4 regions of the Clostridium aromativorans genome follow, and region 1 is predicted to be linked to each of the others. Evidence: riboswitches for the same ligand, from Rfam matches in the RefSeq annotation. Region 1 holds a riboswitch; each other region holds the start of a gene.

Region 1 (5,576 bases):
GACATTATTCATATATAAGTTATATTGGTTATGGAAGAAAATTGGAAGCATATAGAATCACTTTATACTTCCAATTTTTTTAATAGGTCTATAAATTATCGAATTAGCTTAGATTAATGTCCATGCTGTTTGATTCCTAAAGCAACTTTAAAATATCAGCTTTCATGTTCAAAAGTTCCTGGGAAAACAACCTGTTTTCTTTATTGCCCCTGCTAAAATTCACGATTATCTCTTTTTTTACCCTGCCGGGCTTTGAAGAAAGTACATATATCCTATCTGAAAGTACAATTGCCTCTTCAATATCATGGGTTACAAAGAGTATACTCCGATGGAGCTTCTCCCTCATTTTTAAAATCCAATTCTGCATTTTTCCACGGGTTATTGAATCAAGTGCACCAAAAGGTTCATCCAAAAGCATTATCTCCTCTGAGGAGAAAAAAGTTCTCAAAAAACTGGCCCTCTGTTTCATTCCACCTGAAAGTTCATAGGGATACTTATTTTCATAACCCCCCAGTCCGAACATGTCAATGTATTTCTTTGCATCTCTCCTCGACTGTTTTTTATCATTCCCCTTTATATCAAGGGGCAGTACTACATTTGAAAGAACAGTCTTCCAGGGCAGAAGAAGATCCTTTTGCTGCATATATCCTATATCACCTTTTACAAAAACACTGCCGCTGTCCTCTTTGAGAAATCCTGTTATTATATTGAAAAGTGTGCTCTTGCCACAGCCGCTGGGCCCAAGTATGGAAACAAATTCTCCTCTTTTGAGATATAGGGTTATATCCTCAAGTATTGTCTTGTCTTCAAACTTCTTGCACACATTTTCAATCTCAACCATCATTTCATCACTATTATTTTGGCAGAAATTCATTTGTGAATGCATCACTTATTTTTAACTCCTTTTTTATAAGGCCTTTGTCCTTGAGAAATTTAGCATAACGCTGCCATACCTGGGATTTCATAACTCCCCATCGCGGTGCATCTGATACATACTGACCAGCCATATATTTCTGACTTTGAAGAGCCAGATTCTTGTCTATTTCAGGTGCATATTTTAAAAGTATATCTGCACTTTCTTCAGGATGTTTTATGGAGTATTCGTAGCCTTTGGCGGTAGCTGCCAGGAATTTTTTTACCTTTTCGGGATTCTTGCTTATAAGCTTGTTACTGCTTATAAGAATAGGTGTATAGTAGTCCAGAGCCGGATCCAGATCTTTAACGGGTATGTAATCAAGCTGCTCTCCCTTCAACTTGGCCTGTATACCTGTCCAACCCTCAAATATCCATGCAAAATCTATATTTTTCTTTGTAGCTGCAAAAAAATCGTCATTTCCGATATTCACTATCTTTACCTTGCTGAAATCTCCACCGCTCTTCTCCATTACAGCTTTAAGCACTGCTTCTTCTGAAGGTGATCCCCATCCTCCATATACTTTTCCCTCAAAATCTTTAGGGGTTTTTATATTTTTGCTCTTAGGTGCGGCAAAACCGGAAGTGTTGTGCTGTATTATTGTGGCAATGGCTTTTACAGGAAGAGGATTGTTACTTGTAAGTGCATAGGTGACATCTTCCTGATAGCTCACTCCAAAATCACCTTTTCCAGCAGCTATAAGATTTGTAACACTTCCTTCTGAAGGCTGAACTATTTTCACATCCAGTCCCTCATCTTTATAATATCCTTTATTTAGGGCCACATACAATCCGGTGTGATTTGTATTTGGAGTCCAGTCCAGTATGACAGTGGTCTTATCCAGGGAATTTGATGTATCCTTTTTATCGCTTGTTCCACATCCTGATATAGCAATTACACTTATAAAAACAGCCAGTATCAACAATATAAATTTACTTTTTCTCATTATTATCCCCCTCTTATTTCCAATGTATTATTTTTTTACCTATAAAGTCTATGATATAGATTATCGCAATGCTCACTACAACAATAACCAGAATTGAGGCAAATACCTTATCAAGCTGGTAGGCATTCTTGGCCCTCACCATATATACACCTATTCCGCTGTCTCCTCCCAGCCATTCGCCTATAATTGCAGACATTATCATGTAAGTTGCAGCAATCTTCAAACCTGAAAAAAAGTTGACCAGAGCATAGGGAAGTTTAAGATGGTAAAATATCTGAAGTTTGGAAGCCTTCATATTATGAAATAGATTTATGTAATCCACATCTATCTTTTCAAGACCGTCTACAAGACTTACAACTATGGGAAAAAAGCATACCGTTATCACAACTATTATCTTGGGAAGTGCTCCAAATCCGAACCATATTATAAAAAGCGGTGCTATAGCTATAGTTGGAATGGTCTGGGATATGAGCAAAATAGGATATAGTGATTTCTTAACTGTATGAAAGCTGTCCATTATTATGGCCAATATAAAAGAAAGCACTATGGATATAAAAAATCCTACAAAAGATTCATAAAGCGTTGTTTCCGCATTTTCCATTATGTTTCTAAAATCCAAAACGAGGGTCTTTATAATATTTGACGGCGAGGGAAGGATATAGGGTTGTATATACTGAAGACCCACCACCATCTGCCATAAAGCCACTACTACTGCTATGGTTATCACCGGGTACATCTTATTTTGAATATTTCCTGATTCTTTCATTCTAAACACCTTAAATTCACAATTTCAATCTGTTGAAATTACTGGATATTTTATTTTTTAACTCTTCATACTGAATTCCCTTTATGTTTGAGATTTTTCTGACAATGCCTTCAACTTCCCAGGGATATCCATACCGTTTATTCACCCACTCAAGGGAGTCGGGTCCATCTGTTTCCGTCAATATTCTGTCCAGGGGGAGAATATTGACTATTTCATCTGTAATCCTGGAATAGCCTATATCAACGCTTATGGTGAAAAAGCAACCACATTTTAAAAGCTCCTTGAGCACATCCATATCACCGCTGTACCAGTGAATTATCGGTGTTCTCAATTTATACCTTTTTATATATTCCAGTATCTTATTTTCTGCTCCCTTGGTATGGATATTGGTTATCTTGTCATATCGTCTGGCCCTACTCAAAAAGTATTCAAATACCATGTCCATTTTGGGATATTTTTCTCTCTCCGGTACCCAGTAATAGTCAAGACCTATTTCCCCTAAAGCCTTACACTCCTTTATACAATCATCAAACCTATCCAGATTACCATAATTTTTATGTGCTTCCCAGGGATGTATTCCAAAACAGGGTATTATATTCTCATTCTCTTCACTTATCTTTTTCGTAAAAATATAACTTTTCAGGTTCATGGAGCATCCCAGTGTCTTGATATCATCTTTTTTTATAATATCAAGAGCTTTCTTTAAGTTTTCTCCATAAAAATCCATATGATTGTGGGCATCAACAAGCATTTCAATTATCTCCTATATAACTTTGACAAAAAACAAAAGCACTATCACAAATAGTGCTTCAGGATACAAATTACAAAGCGGTTTCCCTACGTCGGCGCTGCCCGAATCAGGTTCAAAGGGTTAAAGTTTTCACTTTTCTCAGCCGTACCGGCACCCCTGACACTACAGACAATATTAAATTTGCTACATTATTATTATAATATCACTTGTTTATAAAAATGTAAACATTTCATGTACATATCCGCAGTTTTATTTATCCAACTTGTCAATGACATTATGTTTTAATATGTAATCAGAATATTCAAGCTGATTCAACACATCCTCTTTGTCTTTCCTCAGGCTGCTATTCTCAGGCACTTCCTTTCCGGTCTTTACATCATAGTATACATCATCCTGGGAAGAAGAATAATAATTTTTATCTATAAAGGAACCATTTCTAAATATAACCTTCTGATTTTTAGGGTTAAAAAGATCTTTTCCAAACATATTTTTCCCGGGCAGATCAAATAAGTTACACACCGTAGGATATATATCCATTTCACCTCCATATACGTGATTCACACCTTTCACCGATTCGTTGGGAAAATGTATTAGAAGAGGTACCTTCTGAAGCCCTTCCCAATCCATTTCGGAAGTTGAATTTACATTCAGGAATTTGAACAGCTGCTGCTCTTTATCTTTGGGTATTGCATAGTGATCACCGTAGAGCATTACAACTGAATTTTCAAGCGTGCCATTTTCATCCAGAGCATTTAAAAACACTCCCAGTTGTTCATCTGTATAATGTATGGCTTTTAAATAATTTCCAAGAAGAGTACCTTTTAAATTTCCCACATCAAAATCACCATATTTATCCACATCATCATAGGGAAAGTGACTGGTCAGTGTTATTAAAAAAGCATAATAAGGTGATTTCATATTGTTCAATTTTATCAGAGACTGGTTCAAAAAAGATCTGTCACTGAGTCCCAAACCTATGGATTCATCTTTCTTATAACTTTTTTCACCATAGAAATTATCAAAGCCAAATTTTTTGTACATTATCTGTCTGTTCCAAAAATTTTCTCTAAAGCCGTGAAATGCTGCTGTACTGTAACCGTTATTTTTAAAATTTTCGGGCATGGCACTGAATTTATTTCCGGAATACAGAAAATACACTGCCCCAGCCGCTGCCGGATATATCGAATTGTTGGTCATAAACTCCGCATCGGAAGTTCCCCCTGCCGCTACCTGATAATAAAAATTATCAAAATACACTGACCTATTCACCCATCTGTTCAAATTCGGAGTTATTTCCTGTCCATTTACAGAAGCATTTATTACAAATTCCTGAAGGGCCTCTACCTGTATCATTATAAGATTTTTTTCCTTTGAATATCCTTTCAGATTTTTATTATCTGATTTATTATTATCCATAAAAGTATTTATGGCATTTATTTTTTCTCTGGAAACAGGTGTCATTTTGGTTATATTGGCTGAAAGTGAATTATAGATGTCTAAACAGTGATAATTCAATACACCTAGTTTTCTACTTATATAAACCTTATTATACATTGCGCTCAAAAGTCTGGGCTGCTCTTTTGAAAGTCCATAAAAACTTATAAAATCCATACCAATACCAAATAAGAGAAGCACGACAGCTATTGATATCCTATAATTCAGCGGAAATTTGTTTTTTCTCTTTCTAACATATCTGTTCACAAAGGGAATTATAAATATAACATCAGTGAAATATAAAAAGTCCTTTATATTCATCAAATTTGACACACTGGATTTTACAGCTCCAAGCTGAAATCCACTTATAAGCACGGGAAGAGATATTATGTCCTTAAAATATCTGAAATATATGATATCACTTACTATAAATGAACTTATTACAATATTGAATATATAGAGCATCCTGGAACGTGCCTTTGCTTTCAGAATCAAAGATATGGAGATTATAATTATTACCGGGGCAATGGCCGGAATGAAAAGAGATATAATTTTTATATACCCTGTTTCTAAATGCCTTCCATACATCAATATCTTAAAAGTTACACATACTATAAAAAATACTACATCCAAAAAATCTAGAAAAAACGAATTCAATCTATTCATATTAAATATCCTCAATCATCAATTTATTACAATACTAAAATTATAGAACTAATGAATAAAATTGTAAAATAATATGTGAACAATAATAAAAGATTTTTTA
Region 2 (5,576 bases), on a different contig from region 1:
TCCAAGTCCTGCCTGGGCTCCCAGCCACTCACTTATGGCTGCACCTACCACACTCAATGGTACTGCTATCTTAAGGGCGGAAAAGAAGTAAGGAAGTGATGCTGGAAACTTCAATTTTATAAATATATCTCCTTTGCTGGCACCATAGGTAAACAGAAGTTCCTCCATATCCCTCCTAGTGGAACGAAGTCCGTCATATACATTTATGGTTATTGGGAAAAAAGTTATGAGTATGGTTACCAGCACTTTGCTCCATATGCCATATCCAAACCACAGCACAAATATAGGAGCAAGTGCAGTTATGGGCACTGTCTGCGTTACAATTACAATAGGATAAAGAGCTCTCTGTACTCTTTCACTTATATTCATAGCCGCAGCAAGAAGAACCCCAAATACTATGGATATTCCAAGCCCTTCAAAAGTCACAGCAAGGGTAGCCGGCAAATGTACCAAAAATAAGATGTCCTTCAGCTCCCATATTTTTTTCACAATTGCTGTAGGAGATGGGAGGATGTACATAGCATCTATATATCTGGCAATTGCTTCCCAGACTGCAAAAAACAACAGGCATATTATTATGGAGGATCTGTATTTTTTCACAACCTTATCCCCCTTTTAAGTTCTTCTATAAGCTGTGCCTTTATCCTCAAAATATCAGGATTGTCAAGCATATCTCTTGTTCTGGGATAGTTTAAATCAACCTTTATTTCCTTAAATTTTCTTATAGGACTTCCATCTGTTACAAATATTCTTGTAGACAAAAAAAGTGCTTCCTCCACATCATGAGTTATAAACAATACAGTCTTGTTTAATTTGGACCACTTATCCAAAAGCCATTCCTGCATAGAGAGTCTTGTTATTGCATCCAGTGCACTAAAGGGCTCATCCAAAAGGAGCAGTTCTGAGCCTGTAAGAAGAGTTCTTGTAAAGGCTACCCTCTGGCGCATACCTCCGGACAAATCCCTGGGATATTTATCTTTATATTTTTCCAGGCCGAAACTTTGCAGCATTTCTTCTGCCTCGTTCCTGACCCTTTTCATATCTCCACCTTTGATCTCAAGGGGCAGTGAAGAATTTTGAAGTATGGTTCTCCAGGGTATTAAAAGATCATTCTGAGGCATATATCCTATGTAGCCCTTTCCCAAAACGTTTATATTTCTGCCCTCTAAAAATATATCTCCTTCAAAAGGTCTCTCCAATTTGCAGATAAGCCTGAACACAGTGCTTTTTCCGCATCCGCTGGGACCCACTATACTTATGAACTCCCCTTTATCTACTCTGAAACTCAAACTTTTTATTATAAAATCCGGGTCTTCATCATATTTAAAGCTTATATTTTTAAATTCCAGCACAATTACATCCTCCTGTCATAGCCATATCCCAAAACATACTTTCATATTTACTGGTATTTATAAAAATTTCTTTCAATCTCTCAAATTTCTTTTCCGATATATCTGCAGTCAACTGATCAAACAGTTCAATCAGCCACCTCGTTTCCCTTTCGTAATCTTCTGAAGAGTACCCCCTTATCCACTGTCCATAAAATTTATCTTCCACGGCTCCCTCTATTTTACTCAGTCTTTTACCAATCAAAAGATAACTCCACATACAGGCTAGAAGGGAAGCTGTTAAATCCATCAGATCTCCCATCTGCGACACTGACAGCATGTAATTTGTATAGGAAATATTTTCAATGGCAGCTTCGGTATTCTCTATATTCTCTTTTCTTATGCCCAATCTTTTCATATAATTTCTATGTATATTCATCTCTCCATTCAATATATTGTCCACCATCTTCGAGAAACCCCGCATGATACTCTCATCTTGGGCTTTAACTATTCCAAGTGCATATACTTTTACATAATCCAGAAGATATATATAATCCTGAATCATGTAAAATTTGAATTTCTCCACATTCAAACTTCCATCTGCTATTCCCCTTATAAAAGGATGCTCGTAATAAGAATCCCATATAACCTTTACACTATCATATAATTTTATAGATGTTCTCATACAATCCCGCCTTTTCAATTCACAATGCACAATTATTCTCATAAAAAAGGTACAAACTTTTAAAAAAATGTTTGTACCTTTATCGACTAAATTATATTGCAACCTCTTCCTACGCTGGCATTGACCAGATCAGGTACAACTAGGGTCTAAGGATTCAATCCTCACTCTCAGCCGGTAACACCAGCACCCCTGGGATATATAAAACTATTTAATTTTATATATTGCACAGACACCAATTATATTACTACAATAATTGAAATTAATCAATATTTCCGTCGTATTTACTCTAGCGAATAAATTACATTACCTAGTTCTCTGGCTTCTTCTTTATCATGAGTCACCATTATAACTGTTCTTTTATTTTCCCTGTAAAGCAATAAAAACTTCTCTATTATGTCACCCTTTAACCTATTATCCAGGCCCTTAAAAGGTTCATCCATCAGGAGCAGATCACTTCTATAGGCAAAAGCTCTGGCAAGTGCAACTCTTCTCTTCATACCTCCACTTAATTCCCCGGGAAATTTATCTCTGCAATCTGACAGTTCCACCATATTTAAAAATTTATTTACAGTCGATTCTATTTCATCTCTATTCATTACAGATTTTAGTACAAAAGCCACATTTTCATATACTGTCAAATGGGAGATAAGCCTATCTTCCTGAAAAACATAAGACAATCTATCGCTTTTCAAATATACCTGTCCATCATAATCTTTTTCAATTCCACTTATAATATTTAAAAGAGTGGTTTTCCCACAGCCCGAGGGTCCAAATATAACTGTAATTTTGTCCTTTAAAAAGCTAAGATTTAAGTTTATAAACACAGGAAGTTTCCCATAGGATTTGTTCAAATTTTTAATTATAACTTCATATTTACCATCATCTTTCATATAAACGTCCTCTTTGATAAATAATACTTAAATATCTTTTCGAAAGCAAAACTCAGTATTACAACTACAATAGTCCAGGCAAACAGTTCAGGGGTCTCAAGTGTGTTCTTCGAATTCAAAAGATTCAATCCTATGGAGTAATTAGGTGTACTCAATACCTCTGATGCCACCGAAACTTTCCATCCAATTCCAAGACACATGAGTATACCTGATACAACATAATTTTTTATACTTGGAAGATATATATCTTTTAATAAGTATTTTTTCTTAACCCTATACACACTCGCCATTTGAATTAAATTTTTGTCCACCGACTTTATTCCCTGAATTACATTCGTATATACTATTGGAAAACATATTAAAATAGCTGTAAAAATAACTACATAGGATGAAGTAAACCAAATTAAAGCTATAATAATTATAGACATAACGGGAGTCGCTTTCATGGTAATTATAATGGGATCCAGAATTTCCTCTATAAATTTATTCAAACCTGCGGCTACTCCCAGCACAATGCCTACAATTATGGATATTAGGATTCCTGAAATCACCCTTATTATGCTATTAAAAACACTTTTCCAGAAATAAATTCCCTTCGCCAGAATAAAAAGTGTTTTTATAACTTCAAAAGGTGATGGCAAAATAAGGGGATTATTTATAAAAAGAGAGCAGAGCTCCCATATAAACAGCCAAAACAATAGTATGCATGATCTTCTAATTGTCCTTGTCTCCAATGTAATAGAAATTTTCATCTGGTACCTTTCCTCCAACAGATTTTGGATCACTGTCATATAAAACTTCATAAAACTTCTGAAGAATTTGTTTTCCATCTTTGGCATTTATAAATACTATATTGCTGCCTGGGATAGCCATTTCAGCCACTTTAGTTTTTGGTATTATGCCATATTTTTCAATAAGCTTTCCTGCCTCTTGCTTATTGGAATTTACAAAATTCACAGATTCCTTATATTTATTTAAAAAATTATCTAGATCTTTTCCCCTTTTATCTATAAAAGATTTTCTAAAGACAACAGTACCCATAGCCAGCTTACTCTGTCCATTGGAGGCCTTATCCCATTCCTTAGTAAGATTTATGGGGACTTGCAAACTACTGTCTTTCATCTTTGTAGTAGTTACAAAAGGCTCCGGAAGTACTGCCAAATTTACTTTTTTAGATGCCACTGCTGCCGCCAGATCGCTGTGATTCATCTTATAGTCAACAATTACGTCCTTCCCTGGTTCCAGACCGTTTTTTCTCAATATGTAGTTCAATATGAATTCAGGAGTAGCACCTTTATCACTTGAATAAATGGTTTTCCCTCTTAAATCCTCTATGCTCTTTACTGTACTGCCATTTTCAACAATATATAAGACACCTAAAGTATTTATTCCAACTAGTCTCACTGCACCTTTAGTTTTATTATATAAAATAGAAGCCAAGTTAGAAGGGACTGCTGCCCCGTCTATCTCTCCATTTATAAGTTTTGATGTTATCTGATCCGGTGAATCATATAAGGTTATGCTGTAATCCTGCTTATCTTCCATAAGTTTTGCCATTCCCATCCCGGTAGGGCCCTTCAAAGCCGCAATTTTAATTGCCTGTTTTTTAGGCTCAGATGAAGTACTGTCGGATCCATTGGAACAACCTGCTGCAAATAAAGTTGATACTATAAGTACTAATGCCATAATAAATACACTTATTTTCTTTTTCATAAAAATCCCCCTTAAACAATATAATTTTGTAAACATAGTTACTATTCTTTACTTTATTATAACATTATTTTTAAATTCCAATTACAGTGAAGTGCTAAAATTAAAAATAGAGAATTAAATAACCAGTAAAGGAAAAATTTGTTGTTGACATAATAATATTATTATATTACAATATGTTTATTAGCAATTCATGGCAGTAAATAGTGATAATATCGTGATGATTTGAAAAACTCTTAATTTCATAGCTGTAAATTCATATCTTAAACTGGTCTTTCTACTATATACAGAAGACTCAGCAATAGTTATAAATGCTACCTGAAGATACTATTCATGAATATTATATGCTTTCCATTAATATATACAATTATATGTGATAATTTAAATTTACTTGATAGATAACATTCTTTATAAAATAAGAGTGTTTATTCAATATAAGAAATTTAATTAACATAAGGGAGGAATCAACATGAAAGCATTACTTTTAGCTGGGGGTAAAGGTACCAGACTAAGACCTCTAACAAACAAGTTGCCAAAACCCATGGTTCCAATTATGGGAAAACCGCTTATAGAAAGGGTGATAACAAAGTTAAAGGAAGCTGGAGTAACTGAAGTAGTCCTGAGTACGTGCTACAAATCAAATTACATTAAAAATTATTTGGATAATGGTTCAAAATTAGGAATAAAAATAGATTATGTATCTGAGGATATTCCCCTGGGCACAGGCGGTGCCATAAAAAATTCCGAAAAATTTTTTGACGATACTTTTATAGTTTTAAATTCTGATATAGTAAATAACATATCCTACAGAGAGCTTGTACGATATCATAAAAAAAAGAAAGCCTCAGTTTCCATAGCTATGACAAAGGTTAAAGATCCTTCTCAATATGGAGTAATAGAATTTGATAAAAATAATTATATAAATGCTTTTAAAGAAAAACCTAAAGAAGGGGAAACAGATTC
Region 3 (5,576 bases), on a different contig from region 1:
TGAAAAATTCACATCTACTCCAGGAAATTTTTTTTGTATATATGCACCGTGCAGTCCACCTAAAAAAGCTTCTTCTCTCCAGTTATAGAGACCATAAAGCGGGCCGAGACCTACGGAATATATACCAGCTTCGCAGGCCCTTTCTGGTGTTTCAAGTCTGTATCTGTAATTTTTCTTTGGACCTCCAAGGTGGACCTTTGAGTATACTTCCTGGTTGTAGGTCTCCTGGTACATAGTAAGACTATCTGCACCGGCTTCAACAAGTTCTCTGTATTCTTCCTTTTTAAGAGAGTATATTTCCAGACATATTGAACTGAAATATTTGTTCATTATTTTTACACAATCTCTTATATAGGAAACAGGCGAATATTTTCTGGATTCTCCTGTCAAAATTATTACATGTCTGAACCCCATGTCATGTACAGCTTTTGCTTCTGTATCAACTTCATCGAGAGTGAGTACCTTTCTGTTTATTTTATTTGTACAATTATATCCACAGTAAGCGCATCTATTTGAACAGTAATTGGCAACGTACATGGGAGTGTACATGACAACGTTTCTTCCAAAGTATTTAAGTGAAAGTCTGTGAGATTTTTGAGCCATCTCTTCCATATGCTTTTCGGCAGTAGGAGAGAGAAGCGCCAGAAAATCCCATTTATCCAGTTCCTCTTTATCTATTATTTTTTCAATTTGTCTGTCTGTAACTTTTTTAAAAAAGTTTTCATAATCAAAATCTTTTAAATTTTGCACTACATCATAAAAGGTCATTTTAAACACTTCCTATCTTAAAAATCCTGTAAGAGGAGATGAGGCTACGGCGACTTCTTTTTCAACACCGGGTTTTGAAAGAAAAGCTTTCCTTCCTGCTTGTATTGCAAGCTTGAAAGCTTCGGCTATGAGTACAGGGTCTTCTGCTGTTGCAAGGGCAGTATTTGCAAGTACTGCATCGGCTCCCATCTCCATGGCTTCTGCGGCGTGAGATGGCTTCCCTATACCTGCATCCACTACAACTGGTATATCTATTTCGTCAATTATAATTTTTAATAGTTCTTTTGTCTTAAGACCTCTATTTGTCCCGATAGGTGCACCCAGAGGCATTACTGCAGAGGCACCGGCATCTACAAGTCTCTTTGCATCCATTAGATCCGGGCTTATATAGGGAAGTACAACAAATCCTTCTTTTACAAGGGCTTCAGTAGCCTTTAAGGTTTCATAGTTGTCGGGAAGCAAGTATTTGCTATCTGAAATAACTTCTATTTTAACCCAATTTCCACATCCTGTTGCTTTAGCTAAATGTGCGAGCCTTATAGCTTCTTCTGCATTTCTTGCACCGGATGTATTTGCCACGAGTATGCAGCTTTTATCTATAAAATTCAATATGTTGTCATTTGGTTCTGCAGCGTGGATATCCATACGTCTCAGTGCTACGGTTATAATTTGTGCTTCAGAACTTTTTATTATATCAGGCACTATTTCATTTGATGTAAATTTACCAGTCCCAATAAAGAACCTGCTCTTTATTTTTCTATTTGCTATTATAAGTTCATCCATAAATTAAAATCTCCTTTAATTTTGATTTATTGTATATAATGTAAATTATCTAACCACCTCCGACATAACGGATTATTTCTACTTTGGAAGTGCTTGATAATTTTTTGGATTTGTACTGTTCCCTGTCTACTAACTCTAAATCCACTTCAATTACAACGGTGTTTTCGTCTATATTTAATTTGTTTAGTAATTGTGATACTGTCGTTTCGGGGGCAAAATCCAATTCTTCTCCATTTACGGTCATTTTTACACCTCATTTCAAAAGCAATTGGAATCGATGTTCTAGTCTTTATCCCGAAGGATATTTATGTTTTTTCCTTCCATTACCTTGTTCATGTTTCTTACAGCACACATTTTTCCACACATGGTACAGGTTTTTTTATCTTCAGGTGTTGAGCTCTTTCTGTATTTTCTGGCTTTTTCAGGGTCTATTGCAGTATCTAATATTTTTTCCCAGTCAAGTGCTCTTCTGGCCTCAGCCATTTTGTTGTCCCAATTTCTTGCACCTTTGATTTCCTTTGCAATGTCTGCAGCATGGGCAGCTATTTTGGCGGCTATAATTCCATCCTTCATATCCTGCAAATCAGGCAGTCTGAGGTGCTCTGCAGGAGTTACATAACAGAGAAAATCCGCTCCATAAGTTGCAGCAATAGCGCCGCCTATGGCGCTTGTTATGTGATCATATCCAGGTGCTATATCTGTTACTATGGGACCTAGTACATAAAATGGAGCATCATGACACAGCTTTCTTTCAAGCTTCATGTTGGTTTCTATTTCATTAAGAGCCATATGACCGGGCCCTTCTATCATTACCTGTACATTTCTTTTCCAGGCTTTTTTTGCCAGTTCACCTAAGGTCATGAGTTCCTTTATCTGGCTTGCGTCTGTAGAATCATCTATACAGCCAGGTCTACAGGCATCTCCCAGACTTATGGTTACATCGTATTTTTCACATATGTCAAGAATTTTATCGAAGTATTCATAGAAAGGATTTTGTCTCTTATTCAAGTTCATCCAAGCATACATCAAGCTGCCTCCTCTTGAGACAAAATTCATAAGTCTCGGGTTTCTCTTGAATATCTGTGCTGCTTCCAGATTTATACCGGCATGGATGGTCATAAAGTCAACCCCATCTCTTGCGTGGGCTTCTATAACGCTTAAAAGTTCCTCAGCAGTTATATCCTTTAATTCTTTATCATAAAAACCAACTGCATCGTATATGGGTACAGTACCTATCATAGAAGGAGACATAGCCACTAACTTGTTTCTAAATTCTCTTGTTTTCCCAAAACAACTTAGATCCATAATGGCCTCAGCTTTCATGTCTATTGCTTTTTTCACTTTGTCAAGTTCCAGATCTATATTACAGCAGTCCTTTGAAATGCCAAGATTGACATTTATCTTTGTTTTAAGCCCTTTTCCCACGCCTTCTGCACTTAAATTTTTATGATTTTTATTGGCTGGAATGACAGCTTTGCCTTTGGACATAAGGTGCATGAGATCCTTGACATCCATATTTTCCTTTTTGGCTACTATACGTATTTCTTCCGTGACTATTCCTTTTCTGGCAGCATCCATCTGGGTTGTATAATTCATTTTATCAATCTCCTTCTTGATTTTATGGATAAAAAAATAGGGAGCAAATGCTTCCCATAGGATATAAAAACTCTGAATGTTTTTTAAAACAGCGTAAATTTCCCTACGTTGGCATTATCCAAATCAGGTTATAAGGGTAAAAGATAGTATCTTACTCTCAGCCTATCAACATGGGCTCCCCTGTAACATTGTATTTTTAAATAAAAAAAGGAGTGTCTGATGAAAACACTCCTCGAATACACATTTTAAATATTTGCTTCCCTACGGTAGTGTTAACTACATCAAGTTCAAAGGGTCAGGTTTTACCTTCTCAACCGAAACGGTTCCCCCACAAACAATTCTATTTACTTTACATATATATAATAGCACTTATCCATATATATGTAAACATTTTTAAAAATTTTCCACTTGTTTTGCACATCTAATCAATTCGTCAGCCGCCTTTGAGCACAGGGAGGCCAGATCTTCTATGTGAATTTCTTTTGAGGCAGAAGAGTCAAAAAAGATGTTTGCCTGGGCTTCGAATTCTTCATCTGCCAGCCATAAGACCAGTACAACGGGCACATTTGGAAATATGTTAAACTGAAGTGACATATCTCCCAGGCATAGTTTTTTAGCATCAAGTTTTTTCCCGGCCTTTAGAAATAGTTCATCTCTGTTTCCGAAGTATTTGGTAAGTTTGTCTATACCATGGCCGGCAAAAAAATCATAGGTGCAGCCTACACCTTCTATTTCCCTGTAGGGTACCCATTTATTGGTCAGTCCACTTTTGGTGCATCTGCAGAGATAGCTCATGATCAGTATTTTATCCATTATCGTATCGGATTCATAAGATAGATCGTTGTGATTAAAATCCTTTAATGTAATAGAGCCTTCCGGATAGGAAATTAAATATTCCCTGTTAAAGTATTTTAAGGTGAACATATTCTTTTCAGCGTCATATTTTGCTCCACTTTTTTGGACAATTTCTTCCAGGGGACGCCGGCTGAATTTTTTACATAGATCCTTATAACACAGCACATAGTTGTTTTTCTTGTTTCCTATTGTGAAACACCTCTTTTCTATCAAGTATTTTTTGAAGCAGGAGACATGATATTTTAATTATATACTATTTAATATATATAAAAACAGCATTATATTTGTGAATGATAATGCTGTTTTTGTGTTATTTAACATAATATTTTTTGGCTTTACACTTCAAAACGGAAGCCGATTATGAAATTATCCGGCTTCTTTTTTGACTAATAGGCAGCAGCTGCTGCAGGTTGTCTGTAATGAGAATAATCTCCGGGATATCTTGAAATATGTTTTGATAAATTATCGGATCTATGTCTGAAATTGGAAATACTGTTGATGTTATTGTTGTAACTGGAGTTAGTAGTTGTTGTAAATGATTCACCATCTGCTCCGATCTCAGAGGGATAAATTGCGATATTTCCACCATTTGATATCATGGCAACAGGGTGAATTTTGTTGCTGGAATCAGATAATGAATTTCCATTGACTTTGGCCGATTGATATTTTACCTCATCCGCGTTTGCTAGAGGTAGAAGCTGATTGTTCTGATTAGCCGGATCTTCGCTGATCCATTCTGCGGATGTGCCTATTTTCTGCTCATAGGAAGAATCAAGGGTAGTGGATATAGTTTTTGTTACTGCTTCTCCTTTAGGCGTAGTTGCAGTGAATGTTAAATTCCATGTGGAATTCGAAGCCTTGGATATAGTTACACTGATAGTTGAGCCAATTGGGATACTAACTATATTCTGGGCAGCATCGGGCAATTTTTCCCAAAAAACTTCAACTATAGGTTGTCCATTTTGTATCTCCTCTATAGTTCCCATTTGAAGGAGATCTTCAGAATTTACTCCTCCCAAGCCTATCCATTGTGCGGTTGAGGCATTTTGACGATTGGATGTAATATTAGGTACTGTCCAACTTCCTGAAACGCTTGTATAAGTATTGTTCTGGGAAACAGGTACAGCTATATAGCCTGCCCAATTACCTGATTTTTCAGTGCTAGCTGGAAGATTAACCCTATTTATGGTGTTTTGAGGCTGGTAGTTATAAATTGAATGAGTTATATTCCTCTTTGGAAAATAATTTGATAAAATATAGCTGCCTCTGTAAGTATCGCCGAATTGTTCCTTTGCAATTGCAGATCCGGCTCCACTTCCCAATACCACAAATAATGCCAGCAGCAAAATTTGAAGTTTTTTTAAGATGTTTTTCATTGATTAATTTCCCCCTTCCATTATATTTATAAAAAATGAGTATATAAAAACTACTTGATATACAATAGTTTCTCGCTAATATATTACAAAATCGTGGTAATAATATTACCATATTGTAAATTTTTTGCCTTCAATTATATTTATTGTGAAAGAAATTCATTGTTGGTTAAATCAGGTTCTGAATTTACAAGGTTCTGT
Region 4 (5,576 bases), on a different contig from region 1:
TGTATTATTTCTCATATTTATTGTTATACATACAACCATAACACTTTAACATATGTATGTCAAATGAACAACATTGTTTTTTATCATGCACTTGTAAAACATCTATGTCTATGATATCATATAAATGATTTTAGATTTAAGGAGGGCTGCTTAAAATGCGTATCAGATTCCGATTTTATGCTTTATTTAACTAATTTTATAGTGATTAAAGGCTCTACTTATAAGTGTAGAGTAATCGGGATTGATCTGGCTATTTTTAAGAAACCTTATAAACATATGGATATATGATGGTATATGTATGTAAAAATGTATTAGAAAGGGAAAACGTAAATCCACTCCCTTTTGCGTATATCTAATAGTTACGTATATTCCGTTTACTCAATGCGCAGGTAGCAGGCCTGTGTTTTTTATTTCAATAAAAATGGAGGAATATATATGGAACGGGAGAAAAAAGCTATAATAGCAGGAGCAAATCTTAATAATGATAAGGATTTTGCAAGCCTTATGCAGGAATTATTCAGCCTCGCAGAGGCATGTGATATAGAAGTAGTTGGAGAGGTGACGCAAAAATTAAATAAAGTGAATTCATCTCATTATCTAGGCAGTGGTAAAATTAAGGAAGTATGTGAATTAGTTGATGAGAAAAATGCAGATGTGGTAATTTTTGATGACGAGTTGTCACCTTCTCAAATTCGTAATTTAGAAAAAAGCTTAAATTGCGGTATAATAGATAGAACTTCTTTGATTCTTGATATTTTTGCAAAAAGAGCAAGGACTAGAGAAGCCCAGCTTCAAGTGGAGATAGCAAAACTTCAGTATATGCTCCCGCGATTGATTGGATTTGGGGAATCCATGGATCGTCAAGGAGGGGGATCGTCTCTTAAAAACAGAGGTTCCGGCGAAACAAAATTGGAACTTGACCGTAGAAAAATTGAAAACAGAATCAGTGGCCTGAATAGAGAGCTGGAAGTGCTTGTGTCACAACGTCAAAATCAACGAAAAAAGCGTAAAAGAAGAGATATACCTGTGATTGCTTTAGTGGGATATACTAATGCAGGTAAATCTACGGTTATGAATGCCATGATGGATTTGTTTAATCCGTCAGATGATAAACAGGTTTTTGAAAAGGATATGCTGTTTGCAACATTGCAAACTTCTGTCAGGAGAATTGATCTGCCAGATAATAAGTCCTTTTTATTGACGGATACAGTGGGATTTATCAGTAAATTGCCCCACTACTTAATAAAGGCATTTCGCTCAACACTAGAAGAAGTTTCTGAAGCCGACATGCTTATTCATGTGGTGGATTACTCAAATGCCAATTATGAGAAACAGATGTATGTCACCATTGATACATTGAGAGAACTGGGTGTGGAGGATATTCCCGTTATTTACTGCTATAACAAAATAGATTTAGTGGAAGGCAAAATTCCTGAAAGTAAGGAGGACTATGTATATATTTCCGCCAAGAAAAAATTGGGAATGGATAAATTAGTGGGGGCAATTCGTAGAAAAATTTTTGAAAGCTATATTTGCTGCAAATTTCTAATTCCTTATGATAGGGGAAATATAGTAGCTTATTTTAATGACAATGCAGGAATAAAGTCAACTAGTTATGAAAATAACGGCATACTTTTATCTGTAGAGTGTAAAAAATCTGATTATGAAAAATACAAAAATTATTTAATCTAGATTGGCATTTATGATGGATTTAACTATTAATGAAGTGAAATTAATTAGACAGTGTTTGGATGAGAAGATAGTTACTTTACAAAATCCTATTTAAGTAGTATGCTGTTGTTAAATTTAATATTATTAATTTAGTTTTGTAGGGGGACCTCCCGGTTGAGAAGGTTAAAACCTGACCCTTTAAACCTGATATAGTTAATACTATCGTAGGGAAGCAAAATATTTATGATTGATTTATATTTAGTGCTTACCTTAGTGGTAGGCATTTTTACGTAAATTTTCAAGGTGAAAATTTCACCCTCAAGAGCTAAATTATATTTTAAATATTATATAGTATAAGGGGGAAATTATTTTGAAAACAAAAAAATTGTATATGCAGCCATGCTTACGGCCATTGGGGTACTAGGTGGAAGTGCCATATATTTTCCTATAGGAGCTTCTAAATGTACGCCAGTTCAACATATAATAAATGTGATAGCGGCAGTCACTTTAGGGCCGGTTTATGCAGTATTGACAGCTTTTTGTATTTCACTTATAAGAAATTTTACTGGCACTGGAACACTTTTGGCTTTTCCAGGAAGTATGATAGGAGCTTTTTTTGCAGCTATACTTTATAAAAGAACAAATCAAAAACTTTTTGCAGTTGCAGGAGAAATTATAGGAACAGGTATTATAGGATCACTTCTTTCATTTCCCATTGCAAAATTTATACTTGGTAAAGACGTAGCTGCTTTCTTTTTTGTAGTACCTTTTTTAATAAATACAACAATAGGCAGTTTGATAGCATATTTTATATTAAAGTCCATAGAAGCAATAAAGGGTAGTGCAAATAATTTAAGACAAGACTAAATCAATGGTCCCTGCCACGCTGTGTAAAGCAACAAAATTTTAGCTAAAAAAGTAAGCATGGAAAATTTGCATTATTTTGACGGGGTAAAAGATATGATTATAAAGAAAAAAAAGGAAAAAATAACAGGTGGCATAATTGTAGCGGCAGGAAAGATATCTGAAGGTAATGATGAATGCTCATTATTGAAAATTGGATCTATTACTGCAGTAAAAAGAATTGTTTTGACCTTTCAGCAGGTTGAAATTTCACCGATTGTAGTGATAACTGGATATGAAGCCAGGGAAGTTGAGCATGATTTGGCTGATTACGGAGTTATATTTTTAGAAAACAAGAATTATGAAAATTCACAGATGTTTGATTCTGCGAAAATTGGATTGGAATTTTTGCAAGATAAATGTGATCAGGTGATATTTAACCCTGTAAGTATTCCAATGTTTACACCGGAGACCATTCAGAAGATGATGGAATGTGGTGCGGAGGTTATTTCTCCATCCTATCATGGAAAATCTGGACACCCTCTTTTGATATCTTCAAAATTGATTCCAGACATTTTAAAATATAACGGAAATATGGGAATGAGAGGAGCCATTAGGAGTATTAAAGTGAAAAAACAACTGATGGAGATAGAAGATGAAGGTATCCTTCAAGATATGGATGATATTGATCACTTAGATCAACTTCTAAAAAAGCACAATCAACACATTCTTCATCCTTTTGTTAGAATAAGTATTGAAAAGGAAACCATGTTTTTTAACTCGAGGACAAAATTACTTTTGCTGCTGATTAAAGAGATGCACTCTGTAAGAGGTGCATGCAGACATATGGCATTATCTTACAGTAAGGCGTGGAATATGTTAAATCAACTGGAACAAGAATTAGGTTATGCAGTGGTTGAAAGAAGACATGGTGGCAGCAGAGGCGGGAAAACTTTTTTAACAAAAGAAGGAGCAAAGTTCTTAGAAAAATATCAGCTTTTTGAACAAAACGTGCGTCAATATGCAAAAGATGAATTTGACAGACTATTTTAAAATCCAGAATTTTATGTAAAGCAAGTTCCTTTGACAAAGAATTTGATGAAATATACCCTCTATTTTATAATGAATGTAACAGATATGTTTACTTATTATAAATGTTAAGAGGGTTTTTTATTTTACCCTATATGAATTTAAACGTATTCACATAAGGTAAAATGAATAAGTATCTTTGTAGTTGTGAATTGAATAAAACATATAGGAGGAATTATATGGAAAAAATAAGCAGATCTATAAAGAAAAAGGATCACGATGATAAAATAAGTGGACGTGCTTTATATGTAGATGATTGTGTAATGGAAGGAATGCTTTATGGCAAACTTCTTCACTCTACTAAAGCAAAAGCACGCATTGCTGATGTTGTTGTACCTAAATTACCTGAGGGATATTATGTTGTGAATAAAAATGATGTGACAGGGGAAAACCGTGTTCATATAGTTCTTGATGATACGCCTGTATATGCTGAGAATACTGTGGAATATATCGGTGATCCAATTTTGATGGTTGTTGGTCCCGAACTTGATGAAGTTAAAAGGATTTTAAATGAAATTGTTGTAGTATATGAAGAGCAGATACCTGTTCTAGACATGCGCAAATCCAATACTGTTTTTTTTAATTATAATTATGCAAAAGGAGATATAGATAGGACATTAAAGGAAGCAGACCGTGTTTTTGTGGAAACTTTTCAAACAGGCTATCAAGAACAAGCCTATCTGGAGACTCAAGGTATGATTGCCTATCCTCATGGGGAAAGAATGACTGTACGTGGTTCCATGCAGTGCCCATATTATGTACATGGTGCAGTTACAAAGGCACTTGGATATGATGAAAAGGATGTACAGATTATTCAAGATGTTACTGGTGGGGGATTTGGAGGTAAGGAGGCATTTCCATCCATACTTGCCTGCCAGGTAGCGGTAGCAGCGAAAAAAGTTAACAGACCGGTAAAAGTTATATTTGACAGGCGTGAAGATATGGAATTTACTTCAAAGCGGCACCCTTCAATATGCACTTATAAAGTGGCTGTAAAAAATGGTAAAATTACTGGCATGGATATTGATGTATTGTTTAACAGCGGTGCATATACTACTCTGTCGCCTGTAGTTTTGCAGCGTGGTGTAATTTGTGCAAGTGGTGTATACGATATAGAAAATTTGCGTGTTGTAGGACGTGCGGTTAAGACCAATACTATACCCTGCAGTGCATTTCGAGGCTTTGGTGCTCCCCAGACTTTCTTTGCGGTAGAAATGATGATGGATCATATTGCCAGGGAAATGGGTGTTGATTCTCTGGAACTGAAAGAAAAGTATATTGTTAAACAGGGAGATTCAACGTCCACCAGCGGTAAGTATCACTTCCATGTACCTTTACCTGAAATGATTAAGCAAATTGACGAACTCACTGATTATCGTGATAAATGCAAGAAGTATAAAAATCAGAGGGGAAGATATCGTAAGGGAATTGGTATGTCTGTGTTCTATCATGGCTGCGGTTTTACGGGCAGTGGAGAACGCGATCTCATCAAAGCTGTTGTTAAAATAAGAAAAAACTCAGATGATACTGTAGAGATTTTGGCCAGCAATTCTGATATAGGCCAAGGCATAAAAACTACTTTTAGTAAAATTGTTGCAGATACACTTGGAATTTCCTATGACAGGGTTTTAATACAAAATCCAGATACGGATCGTGTACCTGATTCAGGTCCTACAGTAGCCAGCCGTTCCCTTATGGTAGTCGGAGAACTGCTTAGACGTGCAGCGGGAAAACTTAAAAAACAGTGGGAATCAGGAAAAGAACAGGTTGTAGAAGAACACTTTATAGAACCTGATTTTGTAATTCCATTCAGCCTTAAAGAATTCAAGGGAGATGCTTATCCAACTTATTCCTGGGCTGCTAATGTGGTTGAGGTTGAAGTAGATACTCTAACTGCAGCCACAAAGGTATTGGGTGCATGGGGGACTTATGACGTAGGTGTGCCCATTGATATGAATATTATAAAAGGACAG

The links. A riboswitch is a leader RNA that binds a small molecule or an ion and turns the genes downstream of it on or off. The one in region 1 is predicted to bind thiamine pyrophosphate.
Region 2: it holds a riboswitch for thiamine pyrophosphate, as region 1 does, so the genes downstream of both, tenA (thiaminase II) here and LN736_RS02860 (TatD family hydrolase) in region 1, are expected to answer to the same signal.
Region 3: it holds a riboswitch for thiamine pyrophosphate, as region 1 does, so the genes downstream of both, thiC (phosphomethylpyrimidine synthase ThiC) here and LN736_RS02860 (TatD family hydrolase) in region 1, are expected to answer to the same signal.
Region 4: it holds a riboswitch for thiamine pyrophosphate, as region 1 does, so the genes downstream of both, thiW (energy coupling factor transporter S component ThiW) here and LN736_RS02860 (TatD family hydrolase) in region 1, are expected to answer to the same signal.

The regions. Positions count from the first base shown of each region.
Region 1 is NZ_JAJJPB010000002.1:35,442-41,017, reverse strand. Features, by position in the region: gene LN736_RS02880 (L-threonylcarbamoyladenylate synthase) at 1-18, shown strand, start outside; gene LN736_RS02875 (ABC transporter ATP-binding protein) at 137-886, opposite strand; gene LN736_RS02870 (ABC transporter substrate-binding protein) at 855-1,859, opposite strand; gene LN736_RS02865 (ABC transporter permease) at 1,873-2,625, opposite strand; gene LN736_RS02860 (TatD family hydrolase) at 2,642-3,376, opposite strand; TPP riboswitch at 3,443-3,544, opposite strand; gene LN736_RS02855 (LTA synthase family protein) at 3,626-5,476, opposite strand.
Region 2 is NZ_JAJJPB010000026.1:31,461-37,036, reverse strand. Features, by position in the region: gene LN736_RS15505 (ABC transporter permease) at 1-600, opposite strand, end outside; gene LN736_RS15500 (ABC transporter ATP-binding protein) at 597-1,352, opposite strand; gene tenA (thiaminase II) at 1,339-2,013, opposite strand; TPP riboswitch at 2,103-2,214, opposite strand; gene LN736_RS15490 (ABC transporter ATP-binding protein) at 2,295-2,903, opposite strand; gene LN736_RS15485 (ABC transporter permease) at 2,900-3,655, opposite strand; gene LN736_RS15480 (ABC transporter substrate-binding protein) at 3,618-4,616, opposite strand; gene LN736_RS15475 (sugar phosphate nucleotidyltransferase) at 5,083-5,576, shown strand, end outside.
Region 3 is NZ_JAJJPB010000015.1:76,979-82,554, forward strand. Features, by position in the region: gene thiH (2-iminoacetate synthase ThiH) at 1-768, opposite strand, end outside; gene LN736_RS12055 (thiazole synthase) at 781-1,551, opposite strand; gene thiS (sulfur carrier protein ThiS) at 1,601-1,795, opposite strand; gene thiC (phosphomethylpyrimidine synthase ThiC) at 1,834-3,147, opposite strand; TPP riboswitch at 3,229-3,339, opposite strand; TPP riboswitch at 3,388-3,487, opposite strand; gene LN736_RS12070 (DUF3786 domain-containing protein) at 3,541-4,167, opposite strand; gene LN736_RS12075 (G1 family glutamic endopeptidase) at 4,389-5,378, opposite strand.
Region 4 is NZ_JAJJPB010000001.1:163,730-169,305, reverse strand. Features, by position in the region: gene hflX (GTPase HflX) at 436-1,692, shown strand; TPP riboswitch at 1,821-1,920, shown strand; gene thiW (energy coupling factor transporter S component ThiW) at 2,056-2,538, shown strand; gene LN736_RS00775 (NTP transferase domain-containing protein) at 2,632-3,567, shown strand; gene LN736_RS00770 (xanthine dehydrogenase family protein molybdopterin-binding subunit) at 3,783-5,576, shown strand, end outside.